Acidisarcina polymorpha: one gene and its partner. The protein of the gene in region 2 interacts with the protein of the main gene of each other region in a pairwise test. Links are inferred from orthologs where the notes say so. Each region holds a gene or a part of one and is shown on either strand. Other genes may lie near its edges. The genes, in order: ACPOL_RS17705 and ftsA.

Evidence for each region.
Region 1: the proteins of ftsA (region 2) and ACPOL_RS17705 interact in binary tests that used the Escherichia coli proteins (3 or more experiments, as listed by UniProt). The link is inferred for Acidisarcina polymorpha from one-to-one orthologs.

Annotation. Positions count from the first base shown.
Region 1 is NZ_CP030840.1:4,161,752-4,172,527, forward strand. What follows is about bases 3,039-5,975. They hold ACPOL_RS17705 (rod shape-determining protein), read left to right. Parts: upstream 3,039-3,944; coding sequence 3,945-5,006; downstream 5,007-5,975. Other genes in these bases: ACPOL_RS17700 (SDR family oxidoreductase), read right to left, coding at 3,039-3,594; mreC (rod shape-determining protein MreC), read left to right, coding at 5,177-5,975. In the rest of the region: ACPOL_RS17685 (TM2 domain-containing protein), read left to right, coding at 123-542; ACPOL_RS17690 (hypothetical protein), read right to left, coding at 728-1,690; more of ACPOL_RS17700, read right to left, coding at 2,857-3,038; more of mreC, read left to right, coding at 5,976-7,132; rod shape-determining protein MreD, read left to right, coding at 7,135-7,656; mrdA (penicillin-binding protein 2), read left to right, coding at 7,711-9,735; rod shape-determining protein RodA, read left to right, coding at 9,740-10,776. UniProt on the Escherichia coli protein: Forms membrane-associated dynamic filaments that are essential for cell shape determination. Acts by regulating cell wall synthesis and cell elongation, and thus cell shape.
Region 2 is NZ_CP030840.1:1,404,355-1,415,146, forward strand. Bases 7,016-9,968 are described here. They hold ftsA (cell division protein FtsA), read right to left. Parts: upstream 9,117-9,968; coding sequence 7,914-9,116; downstream 7,016-7,913. Other genes in these bases: ftsZ (cell division protein FtsZ), read right to left, coding at 7,016-7,845; ACPOL_RS06200 (cell division protein FtsQ/DivIB), read right to left, coding at 9,121-9,968. Outside these bases: aroE (shikimate dehydrogenase), read left to right, coding at 339-1,904; ACPOL_RS06170 (hypothetical protein), read left to right, coding at 1,936-2,505; tRNA (adenosine(37)-N6)-threonylcarbamoyltransferase complex ATPase subunit type 1 TsaE, read right to left, coding at 2,621-3,097; ACPOL_RS06180 (NAD(P)H-hydrate dehydratase), read right to left, coding at 3,057-4,706; ACPOL_RS06185 (penicillin-binding transpeptidase domain-containing protein), read right to left, coding at 4,887-6,173; more of ftsZ, read right to left, coding at 6,436-7,015; more of ACPOL_RS06200, read right to left, coding at 9,969-10,338; ACPOL_RS06205 (isoaspartyl peptidase/L-asparaginase family protein), read right to left, coding at 10,479-10,792. UniProt on the Escherichia coli protein: Essential cell division protein that assists in the assembly of the Z ring. May serve as the principal membrane anchor for the Z ring.

The DNA of each region.
Region 1 (10,776 bases), 2.8 Mb from region 2 along the record:
TTCATTCTAGCCCTTGGTTCAGTCGGCCTTGTACCTCCCGAGGAACTGCGGAGTGTGCTCCTGCGTATGTTGATAGAGCAGGCTGGGCCACCGAGTGAATGCCTGGCGGAGAGACCTTAGTGATGGAACAACTTGCTACACCAGGATGGAGCGACCAACAGCGGGCAACTTTCTATTACCAGATGGCAGCCGTTCAGAAGGACGAGGTGCTTGGCGTTTTGCTGGCGGTCTTCCTTGGTAGCTTCGGATTGCACCACTTTTATCTGAAACAGAATGGCCTCGGCATCCTCTACCTGATCTTTTTCTGGACAGGTATTCCTGGGCTCATTGGATTACTCGAGGCATTCTTCATGCCTTCCCGTGTTCGTCGGTACAACGCCGACCAGGCGGCCCTGATTGTTGCCTCTCTGGGAGCCGCGAGCCCGACTTTCCATGCCGCGTCGCCCGCCGGCGCGGCTGCCGTCTGCGCTGCCTGCGGCACACCAGCCGTTCCCGGAGCAAAGTTCTGCGCCAAGTGCGGTTCGGCGGTCTTTCCCGCGTAGCCGGAGTTTCTGGCGATCCTCTTCACCTTCGCGATCGAGCCCGCGTACTCCGGGATAGTTCCCAAGCATGCATAGGGCTCAGCCGCTCGAATGAGAGGCTCAGTGGAAAGCTCTACGATTCCCTCACGAAAAGCCAGGCCATCCGAAAGGTAGGACCCATCCTCAGGTGTGATCGCAGCCTGCGCTTACATATTGGTGTGGCCGTGGCGCATTTCCTCATTGAACGCGGGCCGGGTGGCGAGCAAGGCGGCGTCAAGTTTGGCCTTAAACTCCTCGGCATGATCGAGCAGCCTGGCTGTCGGCGCCGCGTAGTCTGCGGTGAGCTTCACGTAGCCTTCGCGCTCGAGAGCGGTCACCATGCTTTTCAGCTCATCGGCGGTGGTGTTGAGGTATTGCGCGTCGCGGGGGTCGGCGACCCAAACTGGATCGCTGCCGCCAAGGACACCGGAAAGCCAGTAAATCTTCGACTTCAGGAACTCGGTTCGGATAGCGCTGTCTGTATCGGTGAAGAAAAACTTCTTCTGCCAGCGGCTGTAGTAACGCGTGGTGACCGGAACCGGCTGCCGATTACCGCTTTTGACGAGTTCCAACTGACCGTAGTCAAGGGTTTTGCGCACCGCGTTGTAGATGAAAGTCTCGGCATAGGGTTGTTCTGGAGCGGGTACGATCTCGGCGAAGGTGACCGTCATGCTGGCCGAAATCTTGGCGTGCAAGGGGGCAACAACGCCGGGCCCCGATTGTCCATCTTCGAGACGCACGACTCCATGGACGACGTAATTGTCCGAGCCAGAGGTCGAACGGTGGAAGGGCCATGCGAACTCGCCCAGGCTGATCGGCAGCCCGGCCACGGTGACATAGGCGTCAGGCCGCGGATTGCGGAGGCGGCTCGCAGACTCCTGAAGATGCAGCGTCATGGCCGGCAATAATTCCTCGCCATTCGAGCCCTTTTGATGGAAGTCGAAGCGATCGGAAAGCTCGAGCAGAAGCGAGTGCCGAGGGCTGGCGTCGGCGGTTAACGCGAGCTGAAAGCGCGCTGTGGGCTGGCCGTGGAAATCGCTGCCCGCTTCTACGGAAAGAACTTGCAGACCTGCCTGGCGGGCAGCCGCGCCTAGATCTTCGCTGAGGGATGTTTCGATGTTTGTGGTCATATTTGGAGAGTCCGCTTCTTCTTTGGAGAAATCGTAAGTGGCTTCTTCATTTTAAGCGCAGACCTTTGCTTGATCGACCTTTGCTTGATCGACCTTGGCTTGATCAGGAGAACGCTGGAACAAAGACCTCTCCGGGGTTTGGGCGGGCTTCGAATCTTGCCCGGCTTGAATCCTGGACCGGATTGCATCTTGCATGCACGGAAGCTTGGTCCATGGGGCATCGAGGAAGTGATGACCCGGCCGGTCTTAAAGAAGGGGCCTAGAACCACCTAATATCCAGGCCCTTTCCTGTTGCCGGGATGGAGGAGTCGTCAAAGGAGTTAGGCTTCCACCCAAACCCCTGCAGGGAGACGGCTTCTCACAATCCTCGCCGAGTTTTCAGGCGGGTTCTCTGATCGCAACTAATCAACGATTGAGGTGCGGCTCCATTAGCTCAATAAAATCCAGAAAGGAACCGTCGCTGCATAACCAGTGCAGCACGTTAGAAATTGAAATCATTTTTGGCAGAAAAGATGATCAATTTGGATCATGAAGTCAATTTACTCGTTGGTTCGAGTCTAGGCCCTGAAGGGCGCGGTGGACATTCCGATGCTCAAAATGACGCCGATTCTGATGTCGATTCGGGAAAGATGGAACGATGCACTCATTTGGCGTGTCAAGCGCGCACGCCGCCCGGAGGATTATGGAAACCGTGAAGAGCAGGCTGGAGCCTTCTCGAAGGAACGCAGCCCACTTTCGGGTGGGCTTTCCTTAGAGGTGATGCTGGAGAGGCGGAAATGACGTTGGAGGACCTCGAGGTTTTTTATGATGCGGCGAATGGAAGCAAGTGGAAGGCGGGACCGTGTGTGTGCTATGAAACCTCTAATGTAGGGTCAGCTTAAAGAGGGACATGCAGGTAAACCTGAGCAATTTCGCTCACCTTTGAGATATAGGTTGAACGGGATTGTTCCGAAATGAAACTGCTCACTGCAGAGTGCAAAGGCCGCGACGGCAAAAAGGCGGATAACCTGACTTGACGCCGCGGCCATAGCGTTGAGCCAACCGCAACGGCGCACGTCGCGCCTATTACGATTGACTGGCAAAAACAGGCAACTTCCGGCCCAAGAGATAGCCGCCTGCCGATCCCGGTCCAACATTAGCAGGATGATTTCTGCCGGCCGGTGTGATTACCAGGGCAGTTCTTCACCCATATGAATGAACCGGCCATTTGGTCCGTCGGCTCCGAGGAGCGCCAGCTCTACACTGGTTTTCGCGCCATCCGGAATTTCCATCGGCGCCGCATCAGTCCCCATCTCGGTTTTCACCCAACCGGGGTGAGCTGAGTTCACCTTGATCGGCGTCCCCTTTAATTCATGCGCCAGGTGGATCGTAAAGGCATTGAGCGCCGACTTTGAGGCATCGTAGGCGAAGTTCTTGAATTCGGCTATCGGGCTATTAGGGTCGGCGTGAAGGGTGAGCGATCCGAGGATGCTGGACAGGTTGACAATCCTTCCGGCCGGACTCTTCTTGAGCAGCGGCAGAAATTCCTTGGTAACCGAGAAGACGCCGAACACGTTGGTTTGAAAGACCGAAACGAGCTGCTCTTCGGGCGTCTCGATGGTTTGGGTAACTAGTCCCTCAGTTCCCGAGATTCCGGCGTTGTTGATCAGGATGTCGAGCTTGCCGAAGGTGTCGGTGACATATTTTGCTGCTGCGGCGCGGTCCTCAGCGCTGGTGACATCCAATTTCACGGGACGAGCGTCCACTCCTGCTTGTTTGAGGCTGGCTGCAGTCTGTTCCGCGTCGCTAAGTTTACGTGCGCCGACTACGACGATAATGCCATTGTCTCCGAGTTGCTTCGCGGTCTCGAAGCCGATGCCGCGATTTGCCCCGGTGATGAGGGCGACTTTCTTATCCTGTGCCATGAGTAGCTTTCTCCTGTACGCAGTAGATGACGAAGCGTAGAGGAAGGGAGCAAGGTTTCGGGGGATCTGCCCCTTTGCGGGGCACTCCGCTAAGGTCGGCCGGGTGTATTTGAAGGTTGGCCGGGGCTGTATTTCGGTTCTCCAATTGCCGCCCGGTAAGATCGACCTGACCCATCCTTGATCTCACGGCTTGATGCAGGACTCACGATTCCGGGCTGGACTGTCGGCAACCTTACGGTTCCCGTTTCGAGGGCAGATGGCGTGAACGGTGGCTTACCATGTTCCCTCCGGGGCATCAATCAGTCGCTGGCCTTACAATAGGGCTGAGTCTAAAGAAAAGTCCCTAATCCATGTCATTGAATGGTTATTCGCGTTCGTCGCGGTCGCACGGGGTGCGTTCGCTCTTCAGTCTCTTTTCGAGCGACCTGGCTATCGACCTGGGCACGGCGAACACATTGGTGTACGCCCGGGGTAAAGGCATTGTCGTCAATGAGCCCTCGATCGTCGCGATTAACAAGAATACCGGTGAGGTCGAGGCGGTCGGCAAAGAGGCCAAGGAGATGCTTGGCCGCACCCCGGGGAACATCGTCGCCATCAAGCCAATGAAAGATGGCGTCATCGCCGATTTCAAGATCACCGAAAAGATGCTGAACTACTTCATCCAGAAGGCGCACAACCGCAAGATGCTGGTGCATCCCCGCATCGTGATCGGGGTGCCTTCGGAGATCACCCAGGTGGAAAAGCGTGCCGTGGAGGACTCCGCCTACCGGGCGAAGGCGAGCGAGGTCTTTCTGGTCGAGCAGGCGATGGTGGCGGCGATTGGCGCGGGACTGCCGATTACTGAGCCAAGCGGCAACATGGTGGTCGACATTGGGGGTGGGACGACCGATATCGCGGTGATTTCCCTTTCCGGGATTGTCTACTCCAGATCGGTCAGGATGGCAGGGAACCAGATGGACGAATCCATCATGAATTACCTGAAACGGAAGTACAATTTGCTGATCGGCGAGCGTACCGCGGAACAGATCAAGATCGAGATCGGATCGGCCTATCCCCTGGACAAGCCGCTCACCATGGAGATCAAGGGCCGCAATCTGATCGAGGGTGTGCCGAAGACGATCACCATCGACGATAGCGAGATCCGGGAGTCGTTGACTGAGTGCATCTCGACCATCTTGAATGCAATCCGGGTGGCGCTCGAGCGCACCCCTCCGGAGTTGAGCGCCGACATTAGCGACCGGGGCATCGTGCTGACCGGTGGTGGCGCGCTCATTAAGAATCTGGACAAGCGCATTCGCGAAGAAACTGGATTGCCGGTCTCGATCGCCGATGATCCTCTGGCCAGCGTCGTGCTGGGTACGGGAAAGATGCTGAGCGACTTTAGTTTGCTGCGAAAAATCAAGATCGATTAGGAAATGGCAACGACTAGGAAATGGGAATAGGAGGTTAGGAACTAGGAAAGCGGATCGAAATGCCTCTTCACGCGGTGCAGCTCCGCGACTTTCTGTAAAGTGATCGAAGGTTTGAACGCGGAGAATCGATCTGTTCGGCACTGGTTCTCGATCCCTGGTTCCTGCATCATATGGAATCCATTTTCAGCCGCTATAAGAATGCCCTGGTGCTGATGCTGGCAGTCCTGGCGCAGGTAGTTCTGCTGGCCATGCAGGTCCGGCGTCCGGCGCCCGACATGCCCGACGGCCATAACGTCCGACTCTGGCGCTATTGGGTAGCGAGTGTGATCACCCCGCCCGAACGGCTGGTGCACGACATCGGTTTGGGGGTGCGCAACACCTGGTCCAATTACATTTACCTGCGCAACCTGCGACAGCAAAATGAAGCTCTTCAGGATGAGAACCAGCGGCTGCGACTGGAGCAGGCCAGCCTGGCTGAGGATGCTCGCGAAGGGCAACAACTCCGGGAGATGCTCGACTTCAAAGGCCGGTACATCGACAAGACCCTGCCTGCGCAGGTCATTGGAACTTCGGGAACCGATCAGGCGCACGTGATTTACATCGATAAAGGTTTCAACGATGGGGTGCGAACGCAGATGCCGGTGATCACTCCCGATGGCGTGGTTGGGAAGGTCAAGAACGTCTTCCCGGGCACCGCACAGGTGCTGCTGATCTCGGACCAGACGAGCGGCGCCGGCGTGATGTTGGAGGCGACGCGAATACGCGGAGTTCTCAAGGGAGATGCTTCCGGGCAGCCGCAGGTCATCAATATTTCCCCCGACGAACGGATCAAGCCTGGAGAAGCAGTACTGACCAGCGGCGGCGATCAGGTCTATCCGCCTGGATTGCCGGTGGGCGTAGTCGACCGGGTTGTGGCCGATCCCGAAACTTCGTATGTCAATGTCATTGTCAAGCCGGATGCCAACCTGGCCAAGCTGGAACAGGTGCTCGTTATCACTGAAGTCTCGTCTAAAATGCCCTTTCCTCAAGAGAAGGACCTGATGCAGAGCGAGATCGATGCGCTCGCCGAGAAGCAGCGCGCAGCGGACATTCTTTCCGAGAAGCTGCCCAGCCTGCGAGACACGACGCTGCCAATCTCGGTCGAAACCGCAGACGCCGATAACCCTGCGGCGACTGCGGGAGCCGGAGATCCTGCGCGCCCCATGCGGCCACCGCAAGCTTTACGTCCGGATCGCTACACACCCGGAGCGGCGCCTGCGGCGGAGAGCTTGACGCCAGGAGCCGCGCCCCCCGGACTGCATCGTGACATCTCGACCCAGGCGAGCACTTCCACCCCGGCAAGGACGCTCAGGACGACGGATGCTGGGGCTATTGGCGGCGCGACCAGGGCGGCTGTACCGCTGAATAGATTTCCAGCCAAAGTGGCTCCAGTGACGACCGCCAGCGCTGGAACCTCGACCGTCACCGGATCCGCGGCGATTAGCGGAGCGAACTCGGCGGCGAAAACGACGGCGAGCGCGGGCAGCAGCAGCGTCAGTGCAACTTCTCCCGCGAAATCACTGGCGCGAACGCCGGCAAGTGTCAGCTCTGGTCTTGTACTGCCCCTGCAGCCCGCCGATTCAAATGCGAGCCGAAGGCCAGCGGCGACCAGTCTCACTACAAATGCTGATGGTACCGCTGTCCGGCCAGCAAGGACCTCTGCCGCCGGCAGCGTGGCCGCCCCGCTTCCGGCGGGAACTGTCGGCAGCACTTCGAACCCAGCTTCAGGAACCGGCCGAACTACTCCAGCGGGGACTGCAAGTTCAGCTGCGGGAGCTCCGGCAGGCACGTCGTCCGGAATAAACCGTACCACTCCAAATTCGGCTTCGGGCACCCCGCCAGCTCGGAGGATTGTGATCCCTTCCGACAATGGTGCCGGCATTCTTACGCCTGCTGGAATGGGTTCGATCATCGCCCCGCGACCCAGGGTCGCAGCTTCTGCTACGAGTGTGCCGAGCGCGGGCGGCTCTCCGATCAACCCGGCCAACGCTACGCGTCCGGCTAACGCCACCAGGCCTTCGACTTCCACGAGCCCAGGAACCAGGCCGCAGACTTCGCCGCAACAAGCTCCTCCTGGAGGGCGTTAGAGTTGCCGAATTTGACGGCCACTTCCAGGCGAGAAGTTGAGGAGCAATCTTACCCGCTCTTCCTGTACCTGCTGGTGCCGCTGCTGGCGATTGGTTTGCAGTCGTTTATCACCCTTCATTTCGCTCGCTTTGCCATTCTTGATCTGCCGCTGCTGGTCACGATTTACTTTGCAATCACCACCCGGAATCCGATCGCTGCGACCCTAACCGGTACCTTGATTGGCGTCGCCCAGGATGCTTTGACTCACCGTCCCATCGGGGTAAACGGCATCGCGAAGGCCATCATCGGCTACTTGGCCGCGTCCCTCGGGGTGCGGGTTGACACGGAGAACCATGCCACCCGGCTGTTGCTGGGATTCATCTTTACCGTGATTCATAGCGCCATTTTCCTGCTGACCACCCATCGCCTCCTGGGTCTTGAGGTCGACTGGAGCTGGTTGCACGAGTTGATCCGGGGGGTGGTGAATGCGCTTGTCGCCGTGGTTCTGTTTGCCCTGCTGGATCGCGCGAAGCGGCGGGATTAACGTTGTATATAGATACAGGAATGTGGGACTGGGCGGATCCCAGGGGATTGTGCGATGCAGAACCCAGATGCTTTGAACAATAAAGACGAGAAACCGGCAATCAAGCTGACAGTCGTTCAGTACTTGATCGTGGGCATCCTTGCGGTGCTGCTTTCCGGGCTATGGCGCCTGCAGATCCTCGGCGCCAATAATTATCGTGCACTGGCAGAGCAGAACCGCATACGCAAGGTGCCGATCCTGGCGCCTCGGGGCAAACTCTTCGATCGGGAAGGACGATTGATCGTCGACAATTATCCCTCGGTGTCCTGCTTCCTCATTCGGGAGCAGGGTCATGACATCGCTCCCGACTTGCCGCTGATCGCCCGCGGTCTGCATATGACCGAGGAGCAGTTAGACGCAATCCTCAAGCATTACCGGCTGGCGCCGAAGTATCAGCCGCTTCCGCTAAAGCAAGACATTACTCCGGACGAAGTGGAATTCATCGAGGCTCACCGGGATGAATTTCCCGAGCTTGAAACCGTCGACGAGCAGCGCAGGCTTTATCCCCGGGACGGCTTTGCGGCCCATCTGATCGGCTACGTCGGGGAGGTGAGCGAAGACATGCTCAACGACCCGAAGTATGCCTACTATGAGCCGGGCGATGTCGTGGGCAAGTCAGGAATCGAACAGAGTTACGACCAGTTGTTGCGAGGCGCTGATGGCTCGCGAGATGTCGTCGTGGATAGTCACGGTCGCGAGGTAGGGAGGTTGGGGACGGAACCCGCCAAGCCCGGGACGAGCCTGAAGCTGACCATCGATCTCGACATTCAGAAAGCGGCGGAACTAGCGCTTGGCGACCGGAATGGAGCCATGATCGCCATGGATCCGCATACCGGCGAGATCCTGGCTCTGGTCAGCCGCCCAACCTTCGACCCCAACGAATTCTCCGTCCGTATTCGGCGAGACGAGTGGAACAAGCTGATCACCGACCCGAATCATCCGCTGCTCGATAAGGCAATTCAGGCCCAGCTTGCGCCGGGATCGACCTTCAAGATCATCATGGCGGCCGCCGGTTTGCAGGCTGGCGTAGCCGAGGACATGAAGGTCCATTGCCCGGGCGGCGCCAGTTTCTATGGCCACTATTTCAAATGCTGGCAAAAGGGTGGTCATGGCGAGGTGAACATCAGCAAGGCGATCTACCAGTCATGCGACGTGTTTTTCTACACGCTCGCTCAAAAGCTGGGGATCGACAAGATTGCCTACTTTGCGCAGCACTTTGGCATCGGCTCAAAGACTGGGATTGACCTGCCCGGCGAAGTTTCAGGGACGATGCCCTCGACCGAATGGAAGATGAAAAACTACCATCAGAAGTGGTATGCGGGTGAGGTGATTTCGGTAGGTATCGGGCAAGGAGCAGTGACCGCAACGCCCGTCCAGATGGCGCGCGCAATCGCCGGAATTACTTCAGGTGGAGTGCTTCGCCGGCCACACCTGGTTTTTCCCGATGAAGTTGCACCAGACTACCGGCAGGCGATGTTGGACTCCTATCCGGGCAGCGGCGATTCGGAACTGAAGATCGATCCGGAAAATTGGCAGATCATCACCGATGCCATGGCCCAGGTGATGTCTCCGGGGGGCACCGATCCGAGCGCGCATCTGGAAGGCATCGATTTCGCCGGAAAGACAGGAAGCGCCCAGGTAGCCAGCAATGCCTTTCTGGCTCGAACCGGGAAGACCCATGTCATGAAGGACAACGCCTGGTTCGTGGGAGTATCACCACGCCGGAATCCGGATATCGTCGTCTGTACGCTGATGGAGTCGGGAGAACATGGGCGTTTTGCAGGCCGACTGGCAGCCCAGGTGATCGCCGCCTTTGTTGATAAGCAGCGGCGGCTGGATAACAACCTGCAAGAGGCAAAGAAAGCGACACCGGTTGAAGTCGGAGCGATCTGGTCGAACCCGAAGCCTGGAGCTTCACCGGGAACGATTGAGGCCAGTGAACTGCATGGCGGTCACTTCTTCTTAAACTCCGATTCCGCCGGCCACCCCTCGGCCTCCAGCCTTGCAGCCTTCACGCCGTTGGCTGCAGGCAGAAGGTAGGCGGATGAGGCGTTTTCTTTCCTTCAACGACTTCGACTGGGTGCTGCTTGGTCTGGTGCTGGTGCTGTCGGTTATCAGTGTGCTCGAGATTTATAGCGCCACTCTACATACCAAGTTTGTCGGTTTCGACCGAAACCAGGTGCTTTGGCTGCTCGGCGGGATGGTGGCGATGTTCGCCATCTCGCTGATCAACTACCATCGTTTGCTCGACATTGCCGTCTGGGCCTATGGTTTTGGCTTGGTGTCGCTGGTGGCCGTGCTTACCGTGGGAACCAAAGTATTAGGTGGCCGGCGGTGGATCAAACTGCCGGGCGGCATCCACTTTCAACCCTCCGAGTGGGTCAAGCTGATTCTGATCGTGGTCATCGCCCGCTATTTTTCCAATCTGGCTGGCAAAGAGCTCAGCTGGAGAGACGTATTCAAGGCCATGGCGATGGTGGGCATTCCCATGCTCATGGTCTTGAAGCAGCCGGACTTAGGCACCGCCCTTACGTATTCGCCCATCCTGCTGATGGGAATGTTTCTGGGCGGAATCAGTTGGCGAAAGGGCCTGATCCTGGCGGTCGTCGCGTTGGTGACGATCGGAGGAATCTGGGCCAGCGGGAAGGTCCTGAAGCCCTATCAAAAAGCGCGGCTCACCAGCTTCATGAATCCGGACGATGACCCTCGCGGGACTGGGTACCAGATCCGGCAATCCCTGATCGCCGTGGGTGCGGGTGGGGTTCTGGGCAAGGGCGCGACCAAAGGGACGCAGACGCAGGGCGATTTTCTCCCCATTCCGTATACGGACTTCATCTTTGCCGCCTTCTGCGAGGAACATGGCTTCCTGGGCGCGGTCGTGGTTCTACTGCTATACTTTTTCATATTGATGCGTTTGATTCAAAACGCTCAAACCGCCGCTGACCTGCCGGGTACGTTCCTGGTAATGGGCGTGGTGGCCGTTCTGATCTTTCAGATCGCGGTCAACATAGGCATGGTGGTCGGGTTGATGCCGGTCACCGGAATCCCTCTGCCGTTGATGAGCTATGGGGGTTCCTCAGT
Region 2 (10,792 bases):
AAACCTTATGGGGTCGGCTTATAATGCCGTCCATGATGCGGGCGCCCAATACCGTTCCCATGGGATTCTCTCCACTGCAGCATTCGCGGGTCTGCATAGTCTTCGCTATTGTCCTGTTTTCACTGGCTGCCGGGGCCTACCATTGGAATGAAGCTGCTCACCTGGAGATCTACCTGGTCTTGGGTTTGATCTTTGCTGTCCTCGGAATCGCACCGTTGTTGATGCGTGCGCTCCACGGGAATTCAAAGTAGACGCTCGTTGACGCGCCACCCGGCCGATGGTTGCGGCAATCATCTTGCATCCTGGCGAAAACGCCGGTAAGATGCCGCAGTCACTTCATGAATTCTACCTTCTCATCTGTCTCTTCCCACTACCTCCGAGCCCGGATCGGTAAGATCTGCGTCGCTATCATCGGTTCGACCCCCGTGGATCTGGTTCAGAAAGCGGAGACTGCCTACCGCGAGACGACATTTCTCGAATTCCGCATCGACTATCTCCCTAAACCTCTGGCGGCGCTTCCTGCGTTAAAGGAATTTCTCGGCAAGCACCCCGAAGTGACTGCCATCGCGACCTGCCGTCGCGAAGCAGTTGGCGGCAGATTCGTCGGCACCAGTCATGCCGAGCTGGACGTCCTTCAAAAGGCGATCGCCTCAGGCTGTCAACTGGTTGACGTGGAATTGCAGACCGCCGAGGAGATCCGCCCCGCAGCGATGGATAAGTTGCGGGCACAGGGCGGCGGGCTGATCCTGTCCTACCACGATTTCGTGACCACTAAAGACCTGGACGGCGTCTTCGAGCGGATGCTAGCCTTCGAGCCGGAGTTCATCAAAGTAGTCTCAACCGCCCGCAGCTTGGCCGACAACGTCGCCTTGATCCGCTTTCTGGAGCGTGCACGAGACAAGGCCAATGTGGTGGGTATTTGTATGGGCGAACAGGGCGTCATCAGCCGCATTCTTGGGCCCCGCTCCGGCAGCGTGTTCACCTTTGCCTCAGCAACAACGGGGGAGGAAACGGCGCCTGGACAGCTTTCGGCACAGACGCTGCTCGAACTTTACCGGGTCGATCAACTTGACGCCGCGACCAAAGTTTACGGAGTTGCCGGCAATCCAGTGACGCACTCACTCTCCCCGACGATGCTGAATGCCGCCTTTCGGCGAGAACGAGTGAACTCCGTATACCTGCCGCTTCAGACCTCGGCCCTAAGCGACTTGCTGACTCTGGTTCGCGAGGTTCCTTTGAGCGGGCTGAGTGTGACGATGCCGTTCAAGCAGGAAATCTTGAAGCATCTGCAAAAGACCGACGCCATTTCGGAAAAAATCGGCGCCTGCAACACCGTCGTCCGCTCTCAGGATGGAAAATTGTACGGTTTCAACACCGATGTGGCTGCCGTGGTTCGACCGCTGGAGAAGCGTTTAGTTCTCCGCGGCGCGAAGGTGTTGGTGTTGGGTGCAGGCGGCGCTGCCCGGGCCGCAGTCTTCGGACTCAAGGAAAAAGGCGCCGAGGTCTCGATCCTGAACCGAAGCTTGCTCAATGCTCAAAAACTCGCCAAGGAAGCGAAAGCCAAGGTCGCAAAAGCCGAACAGCTTGGCAAGAGCGATTTTGATGTCATTGTGAATGCAACGCCCGTCGGAATGGGTGGCGTGAAGACCCACTCCTTGCTGAAGCCGGAAGAGATCAATGCGCGAATCGTCTTCGACCTGGTTTATAACCCTATCGATACGCCGCTCATCAAAGCAGCGAGGGCGAAGAACATTCCCGTGATCACCGGCATCGAGATGTTCGTGCATCAGGGCGCTCGGCAATTCGAGATCTGGACTGGCAAGCCAGCTCCCGAAGATGAGATGCTACGGGTAGTCCTTCACTCGCTGCGGCAGCGAGCGGCAACGGCCAACGGCTCTCACTAAGAACAGCGATGGATCCCTTACAACCTTCCCTATGGCAAAGTCACCATTCACCAGGCAAGTCTCCGAAATAGACCGTCTCATCGAATTGGCGTCCGACGAACAAAGCCCGTCTCCGAATCTGAAGGAAGCGCACGCCGAACTCAGTCATACTCCTATAACCGCTCTGTCTCTTGAAGACAAAAAGGATCCTCGTCCTTCCATGTGGCGCATCTTGCTTCAACTTCGAGTTCTTCTGCCGTATCTTGCGCGCGTACTGCCGCTGCTGGAGCGCAGTGTGCTGGGCACCAATGTGCTTAGCGCTGGCGGCGGGGCGGCTATGCCAACCCCAGATGACCATCATCGGGAGGAGGAGTATGAGGAGATACGCGCGTCTTTGCGGGACCTCAATGGGCAGCTGAAGAATCAGACCGCCGACCTTAAGTATCTGCAGGAGCGCTTGACCTGGATCAGCAAGTCTTTCGAGTCGGAGACGCAACGGCAAGCCCAAACTCTCGAGGCGCTAACTTCCCTCAAGAAGACCGTCAGAACCTGGGCGATCTCGATCGTAGTGCTGCTTCTGGTCGTCCTGGGCGCGATCCTGTTCCTTATGTTTAGAGCGTAGTCAACGGATCCCGAAGATACACTGCTCCTCGGCTTGGCCGACATGGGATATTAAAGCTGGCTTGGGATATCAAAGCTAGCCAGGATCGGTGCCGCTCGGCCTGGCGGAAAAGCGCTCAACGCAGGTTCACAGTAATCCGGCGGGCGTCACCGCCAGCGGACTTCACCACAATTTCTCCATCGCTGCGCTTAACCACACTGGGAAATTTTTCCCCCCATTCAACCAAAACGATGCTATCCGGACCCGCCAGCTCATCGAGTCCCAAAGCTTCAAGCTGTCTTTCCGCATCCACTCGATACAGGTCCAGGTGGTACAACTTCACGGGCGTCTCGTGTCCGGACTCAGGAAACTGGCCCTCGTACTCGTGGATCAGAGTGAAGGTCGGGCTAGTTACTTCCTCCGCTTCAGCTGCATTCAAACCTTCGGCAATTCCCTTGACCAGCGTGGTCTTGCCAGCACCCAGATCGCCGCGAAGGATCAGAAATTTGGGCGGGGTCAGCAGCTTGGCGATCTCTCGCCCGACGCCAATGGTCTCATCGCTTCCGTTCGTTTCAAACACCTGGCCTTCGTTGCTGGTTGTCTCCGCTGTCATATCTTCTGTCTTCGGCATTTGGAAACCCCTGTAACCAAACATACCCGCCTTTGTCCTTAGAGCGATAGCGGAAAGCGTTACAAAGATGTGAAACTGTATCGGTCGCCAGCAAGGTATGTTCGTCTTGTTCCAACACCGCCAGATCCGCAGCCAGTCCGTGGAGGTAGACGGCGGCCGTGACTGCCGCAGCGACGTTCTCGGCAGCCGGATCGCGGGCATATTGTGCGACCATGGCCGCAACGATTCCGGTGAGGATGTCTCCGCTGCCTCCCTTCGCCATACCCGGGTTGCCGGTAGTGTTTACGGCGACCGCGCCGTTGGGATGCGCTATCAAAGTTCGCCAGCCTTTGAGGACAACGGTAACCTGATGACGCGTGGCGAAGTTGCGAGCAGTATTCTCGCGATCCGCCTGAACGTCCTTGACACTCCCACCGATGAGTCTCGCCATCTCGCCCGGGTGAGGCGTGATGATCACCGGGCGCTGGCTTCCGTCGAGAAGCTCGGGGTTCTTCGAGACGATGTTCAGGGCGTCAGCGTCAAGGACCAGAGGCAATCGCGACTGTCTAACCAGTTCGATCACAAATTCGGCCGTTTCCGGATGCTGGGAGATCCCGGGACCCACGGCCAAAACCGTGATCTTCTCGATCAAAAATTTGAGGCGTTCAGGATCTGCGTTGACGCGAGCGATCTCCCCGTGTTTGCCCTGAACCAGGGGGACAGTCATGAGCTCAAGTGCGGCGCGCGCCACCGTCGGGAGAATTGATTCCGGAACCGCGGCCGTCACCAGTCCAGCGCCGGCGCGAAGAGCTGAGACCGACGCCATTGCAGCAGCTCCCGCCGTCCCTTTTGCTCCTCCTACGACGAGAACGTGGCCAAACATTCCCTTGTTGCTGTCTGGAACGCGGGGTTTATGGGAGACTTCGGCTGCCGCACCGCTCCACGTCAAGCCAGTCGTTGAAATGATGGCTTCTTCGGGAGAACCAATCCCGGCGACCACGATCCCCCCTCGCGTCATGTTGCCAAATAGGTGGGCCGGCTTCGGTGCGGTGAAGGTGACAACTGCATCGGCACGGAAGGCCCCAGGCGAGTCGGCCCCGCGCGAGTCGGCGTCCCACCCGGACGGAAGATCGACGGCAACCACCGGCGCTTCGAGGCCATGGATGCGTTCGGCGAGGGCAGCCACGACGCCACGCAAGGGGGGCTGGAAGCCAGTTCCTACGACGGCATCGAGAAATAGTTCAGTATTGCTGAAAAGCGCTCGGACAGAAGGTTCGTCGAGCGCTGCTTCGTCCTTCGCGAAGAGGGCCCGCTGCGGAAGGCGCTCAAACATGACCTTGGCATCGCCCTTGAGGTCAGCCGCTTCTCCAAGAAGCAGGACAGCGACGACCCGTCCAGCCTCGGCGAGTGCGCGGGCGGCCACAAAGCCATCCCCACCATTGTTGCCCCGTCCGCAAAGAATCGTGATGCGGGCATAGTCGGGAAACTCGCGAAGCACAAAGCGAGCAACCGCTGCGCCGGCATTCTCCATCAGCGTCGTCGCAGCGACGCCATATTGCTCGACCGTCCGTACGTCGACTTCGCGCATCTCTTTAGCGGTAAGAATCTTCATTGGCACCCAGCGCATTCTACTAGTGTCGTCGATGCCAAGCAGAGGGCGTCTTGGCATCTCCGGGGAAGAAGCTGATCGAACGCACTCTCCTGCAATTTTGACCGACTTCTCTTTATTCTCCGCCGAAAAACAAACGGCCTCCAGTCGGAGGCCGGTCTTGAATGACTAACCCTTGCATTGTTATTGCGAGACGCCCAGCACGGTAGCATTGCCTGGCGCGGTTGATTGATCCGGTGCCGATTTCTCCACGAAGTAGCTGTGGTCCCAAAGATTCCGATAGAAGACTCCGGTCAACTCCGCGGCGCGAGGTCCGAAGGTGGGACGTCCTCCTTCGAGGAAGAAGACCGTGACTATGCGTCCATATTGGGTATCTGCGTAGGAAGCAAACCAGCCAAACCGGGTGCCATTGTTCGAGCAGGTGCCGGTCTTGCCCATCACCGGAAACTCGTTGAAGTTTGCACGGAGGCTGCGGGCGGTACCGTAAAGAGTCGCAGCGTGCATACCGTCCTGGATTTCTGGAATCACTTTCGAAATATCGAGGGTGCGCTTGATCTTAGGATGATAATCAAGCACCTCCTGGGGCGTGGTTGGATGCTGGAGGTAGTAAAGGGTCCCTCCATTTGCAATGGAGGAGACGAGAGCACCCAACTGCAGCGGCGTCATCGAAACGCCCTCGCCGAAGCTGCACATTCTGCCGACGCCGCCCTGAGCCTCTGGAAGTACCTCGTCTGGATAGGTGCCCAGGGTCTCGCCCGGGATATTGTAGCCAGCCAACTCCCCCAGACCAAACTGATTTGCATAATGGCGAACTCGCTCAAATCCGAGGGTCCGGCCGAGGGTCTCAAAATAAAGGTTGTTGGAGTGGGCCAGAGCCTCGGTGAGCGTCATGTGATAGCTGCCGCCCAGGTTGACCGGAGTGTCCTTGGTAATAATGCCTTCCTGCAGTGCTGCCAAGGCAACAGAAACCTTGATCGTCGAGCATGGTTCGGCGCCCCCGCTCAAGGCGAGCTTCTGGTTCACCATGGCGAGAATGCGGCCGTTCTTCGGATCGATGGCCACAACCGTACCATTCATATTTCCTAGAGCTTCGACCGCAGCCGCTCTGACCACCGGGTCTTCCCCGGCGGTGACGTCCCCGGTGGTCAGGTCGGCGTCGACAAACGAGCTTCCCGTAAATCGCTCGAACGAACGGCGCCGGCGGTAAGCCAGGCTCGCCCTCCGCATGCCCGCCCTTCCGGAGGAATGCACGACGGTATGAGCACCCGCGTAGCCAGCTGCATGGACCGCTCGTCTTTGAAGCGTCGATGCATGAGCAGAATGCGCAGAGACTGCATGCAACGCGGTGGCCTGTCCGGCATGATGGTGGACGTGATGGACGGTCGCTGCTACGCAAACCGGCGACATCGCCGCTCCCAGCGGCATTAGAAGGGACGTCAATAATGACTTTATGAGTGTGTTCAGTTTCATAAATTTCAGGTCTCTAGAAGAACGGGTACCCTCAGAGTGTAATGATCGGTAAGGTAAGGCATTTCTTCTCTTGCTGCTAAATTCCAGCCGGAGTCCCAAAATAGTAAGATGCCTTCCAAATCGGGATACAACCAAAACCGCCGTGAACCGGAAGTAATTTAGACCCGGAGCCAGCGTCGCGGTTGCGCGACCTCGGGACATCCACCTGAAACCTCAAAGCTGAATCACTCCCTCAGTGTAAACCTGTCTAAGTGTAAACCTGTCACAGCCCTCCCCGACGCAAAAACGCTGGGACGTCGAGGTCTTCCCGTTCCGTGTCATGCTCCTCAGCGTCCAAGGACCCGCTGTACATGCGCGGCTGTGGCCTATTTGCAACCATCACCAGATGCTCTTTCGGCGCGCCCTCCACGTCCTCTCCTTCTCGACTTGCAAAATCAATCGGCTGCAGGAAGTCCACGTCGTGGGTGGGGTCCGCCACGGCCGTGATATTCGGGGAAGTCGGCTCCTCCATCCTCAAAGAACCGGTGGAGTAGACGATGACGGGCGGTTCTTCCGGCTTCCGGAAAGAGGCCGCTTCGTCTCGAGCCTCTCCGGCGAATCGCGGAGTGTCATTCGCAGTCTCACTGCGGACGAACGCCATCGGCGGGACATGGGCATTGAGCACAGAATTTAGCATGCGCTCGCGGCGTTCCGGTTGCTCCTGGCGAAAACCGGTCGCGATCACTGTGATTTTGACGTCGTCACCCATGGCTTCATCGAGCACCGCGCCGAAGATGATGTTGGCATCTTCATGGGCGGCATTCTGGATCAGGCTGGAAGCTTCGTTGACCTCGCTGAGCTTGAGTGTGCTCGAACCGCTGATGTTGATGAGGATGCCGCGCGCTCCGTCGATGGCTCCATCTTCGAGCAGAGGAGAGGCCATCGCAGCCTGCGCCGCTTCAATGGCGCGATTCGCGCCGGCTCGCATGGCTGTTCCCATGACCGCATAGCCCATTCCAGCCATGGTGGTCTTCACGTCGGCGAAATCGCGATTGATGATGCCGGGAATGGTGATGATGTCTGAGATCCCCTGCACACCCTGCCGCAGGACGTCATCCGCGATCCGGAATGACTCGAAGAACCCTGCATCTTTGGCGACGGCCAACAGCTTCTCATTGGGAATCACGATCATCGTGTCCACGCTTTCGAGCAATTCCTCCATGCCGCGCTCGGCCTGCTTCATCCGCCGTTTACCCTCGAAGCCAAATGGCCGGGTGACCACGGCCACGGTAAGCGCTCCCATCTCGCTGGCTAAAGACGCAATCACTGGTGCCGCACCGGTCCCGGTGCCGCCACCCAGGCCGGCCGTCACAAAAACCATGTCTGCGCCTTCGAGGGCCTCGATGATCTTGTCCGAGTCCTCGAGGGCGGCACGGCGGCCGACGTCCGGGTTCGCGCCGGCGCCGAGTCCGCTGGTCAGCTTCACTCCGAGCTGTAGTTTCACCGGAGCCTGACAAAGCTGGAGCGCCTGGACATCGGTATTCGCTGCGATAAACTCCACGCCCTCGACCCGGGCCTGAATCATTCGATTGACTGCGTTGCCGCCCCCGCCGCCAACGCCGATCACCTTGATCTTCGCGCTGCGCGGCATCTCTTCCTGGTACTGAATACGAATTCCTTCCGGATAGCTCATTGTTTGGCTCCTCTGTTCCGAATCTCTCTCTTCAATCCGTCTGCTGATCCTGTTTGTGGCGAACACGGTCAAATGGTGCCGGCGAACATCGCCCTCAGCTTGGCCTTCAACCCGCCGTCTTCAGCCGCCCGCAGCACTCCGGTGCGATGCGAGTAAAGCAGCATGCCTACGAGGACCGCGCACTCTGGCTCGGCCAGCTCTTCGGGCATCCGCGAAACTTTCACCGGCGAGCCGATGCGTGCCGGAACGCGGAGCAGGCTTTCAGCGACTTCCAGTAGTCCCGCCATCCGTGCGCCTCCTCCGGTCAGAATGCAACCCGCTCCGAGCGCCTCGAGCACCCCGCCCTGACGGAGATTATCGCGGAGCATATAGAACAACTCGCGCGCCCTTGGTTCGAGCATTTCGGCGATGACCCGCTGGCGAATCACCCGGCCGTCACTCAGGGTGAGCTCGCTCGAATTCGGAACGGCGGTGACCACCGAATGTCCGAACTCGAGCTTCAACCACTCCGCCTCGGGTACGGGTACGTGCAGCCCCTGAGCCAGGTCGTTGGTGAAGTGGTCACCACCGATCGGTATGGCGGCCGTATGGGCCACCGATCCTTCGAAGAACACGACCAGTTCAGTAGACCCGGCGCCGATATCGATAAGACAGGCGCCAAGCTCGCGCTCGTCCGCAGAGACAATTGCCTCAGCCGCGGCGATTGCCTCGAAGATGGTCTCCGTTACCTCAAGACCAGCCTTGTTAGCGCAGGTGATGATGCTTTGAAGGACCCCGCCGGAGCAGGTCGACAAGTGCAGGTTCACTTCGAGCCTGGTGCCGACCATCCCCACCGGATCATGAATGCCCGGCTGGTCGTCCAACAGGAATTGCTGCGGCAGCAAATGGATCACCTCGCGGTCGGCGGGCAGAGAAACCGATCGGGCGCGATCCACTGCAGCTCGAACATCTTCACGGGTGATCTCCCGCAACCGGGTCCCCAGACTGATGCCGCCGCGACTGTTTACTCCACGAATATGCTGGCCGCCGACACCGATGACGCAATGCTCGATCACCCCGCCGGCAAGCCGTTCAGCTTCGGTGGCAGCCTGGTTGATACATTCAGTTACCGGGCCAAGTTCGGCGATCAATCCCTTGCGCATCCCTCTGGAATCGATCATGGCATGACCGCGATACCGCAGCGCCCCTTCGTGCAGTTCGGCAACCAGGACGCGGGTCTTGGCGCTCCCGACATCGATGACCGTAATGAGATCGTCTGCTCTCTGACTCATGCTTCTAATTCCTGACCGGCTGGTCGTGGAAGGTTGCCGCACTTCGGCGCGGCGCTGGTTTCTTGATCCCTGTCTTCTTGCTCGCCGCAGCCATCTGCCGCGCCGCTCGCGGGGAGATGGCGCTGGCCTCCGCCTTCAAGTCGTCCATGGTCTTTCCGGCCGCGTCCTGCCCGGGAGCAATCGATGCCCCCTTTTGCATCTCGAGAACTACCTGACGCTCATAACGAAGGTCCACAGAGGCCAGCTTTGGATATTCCTGCTTCCACTCGGTTAGATGCTGCTGATAATTGCGCCATCGGGTCAGAAAATCCTGGTCGCCGAGATGCAGCAACAGATCGCTTCCCTCGGATGCCACTACCGCTCTCACATCTTCGGGATCGGAGAGGTCGACTTCGCTCAGCTGGTTCGAGATTTTATCGCCTCCCGAGTCGAGTTCCGCAACGAAGCGCTGATAGAGCTTCATACGCGCGGACCGCGTCGATTGCGGATCACTGGCAGTGATTCCGGTGACGACTGCAAACGAATAATGTTTGGCAGCGATCGTCTTCGGATCCATGGCCAGCAACACGCCATCGCGATCGACCAGGCCAATCTTGTTGCCGGTGCGCACAAAGGCAATCGGGGTCCGCTCGACCACCGCGACCCGCAACTGGTCCGGAAGCAGACGCATGACCGTGGCCCTTTCCACCCAGGGCAGACGCTCGAGATCGGCGCGACGCTCCTGAAGTGGGACAAAGAAGACATTCCTACCCATGTCGCCGCCAAAAACACTGAGCAACTCTGCTTGAGTCACCTCAGAATTTCCCAGTATTTGAATATTTTCCGAAGAATCGATGCGAAAGCGAGGGTCGTGCGCAGCAAAGTGACGAATGACAATCGCCAGCCACACAAGGCCACCGGTCAGCGCAACGACGCCAGCAGTAATGCCGATTCGGCCCCAACGACCTCGAGGGATGATGCCGCGACGAACGGCAACACGTCGCCGTGACCGCAGAAACGGTTCGTCCTCGTCCTCATTTGCGCCGGCTTTCTTTTCTCTGAAGGGAAAGTCCGCAGGCAACGGCCGCTCCGGCGATGACTTCTTAGCGGGAGGGCGATAGAAAGCGCTGCCACCCGTGGTCGCCTCCAAGGCATCGTCTTCGGCAAGCGCACCTGGCCTGACGCTTCCAGTAGGAGAGAAGCGCGTGGTGACACGACCAAGTTGTCCGTCAGTTTTCGCCACGCCCGAGCAAGGTCGTGAAGAACCGCCAAGGAACACTATAGCCCGGCTCGCGCCAGCTTCCGGCCTGTGAATTTCAGATTCGAACGGCGAGGTATCGATGAAAGAACTACGATCGAAAGCTCCAGAACGCTTTGGTTCGACTATTTCCCTACTTCGACAACCGGTTCGCCGCCCTCAACCTGCCGCGCGCGGAACATCCCTAAAGTGTTGAAGCTCCACACCGGATCTGACTTGGCATCAAGAACGATGACGCCACCTTCTCCACCCTTGAGCGCGGCGACCTCGTGACGAATGACCTGATCGGCTGCCTCTTGGATCGACAAACCCTTGTATTCCACCAGGACGCAGATCTCCTTCGCAACCGAGAGGCGGATGAAATACTCTCCAACTCCGGTGGATGAGACTGCACAAGCATGATTCGCGGCGTAGGTGCCGGCGCCAATCACCGGCGAGT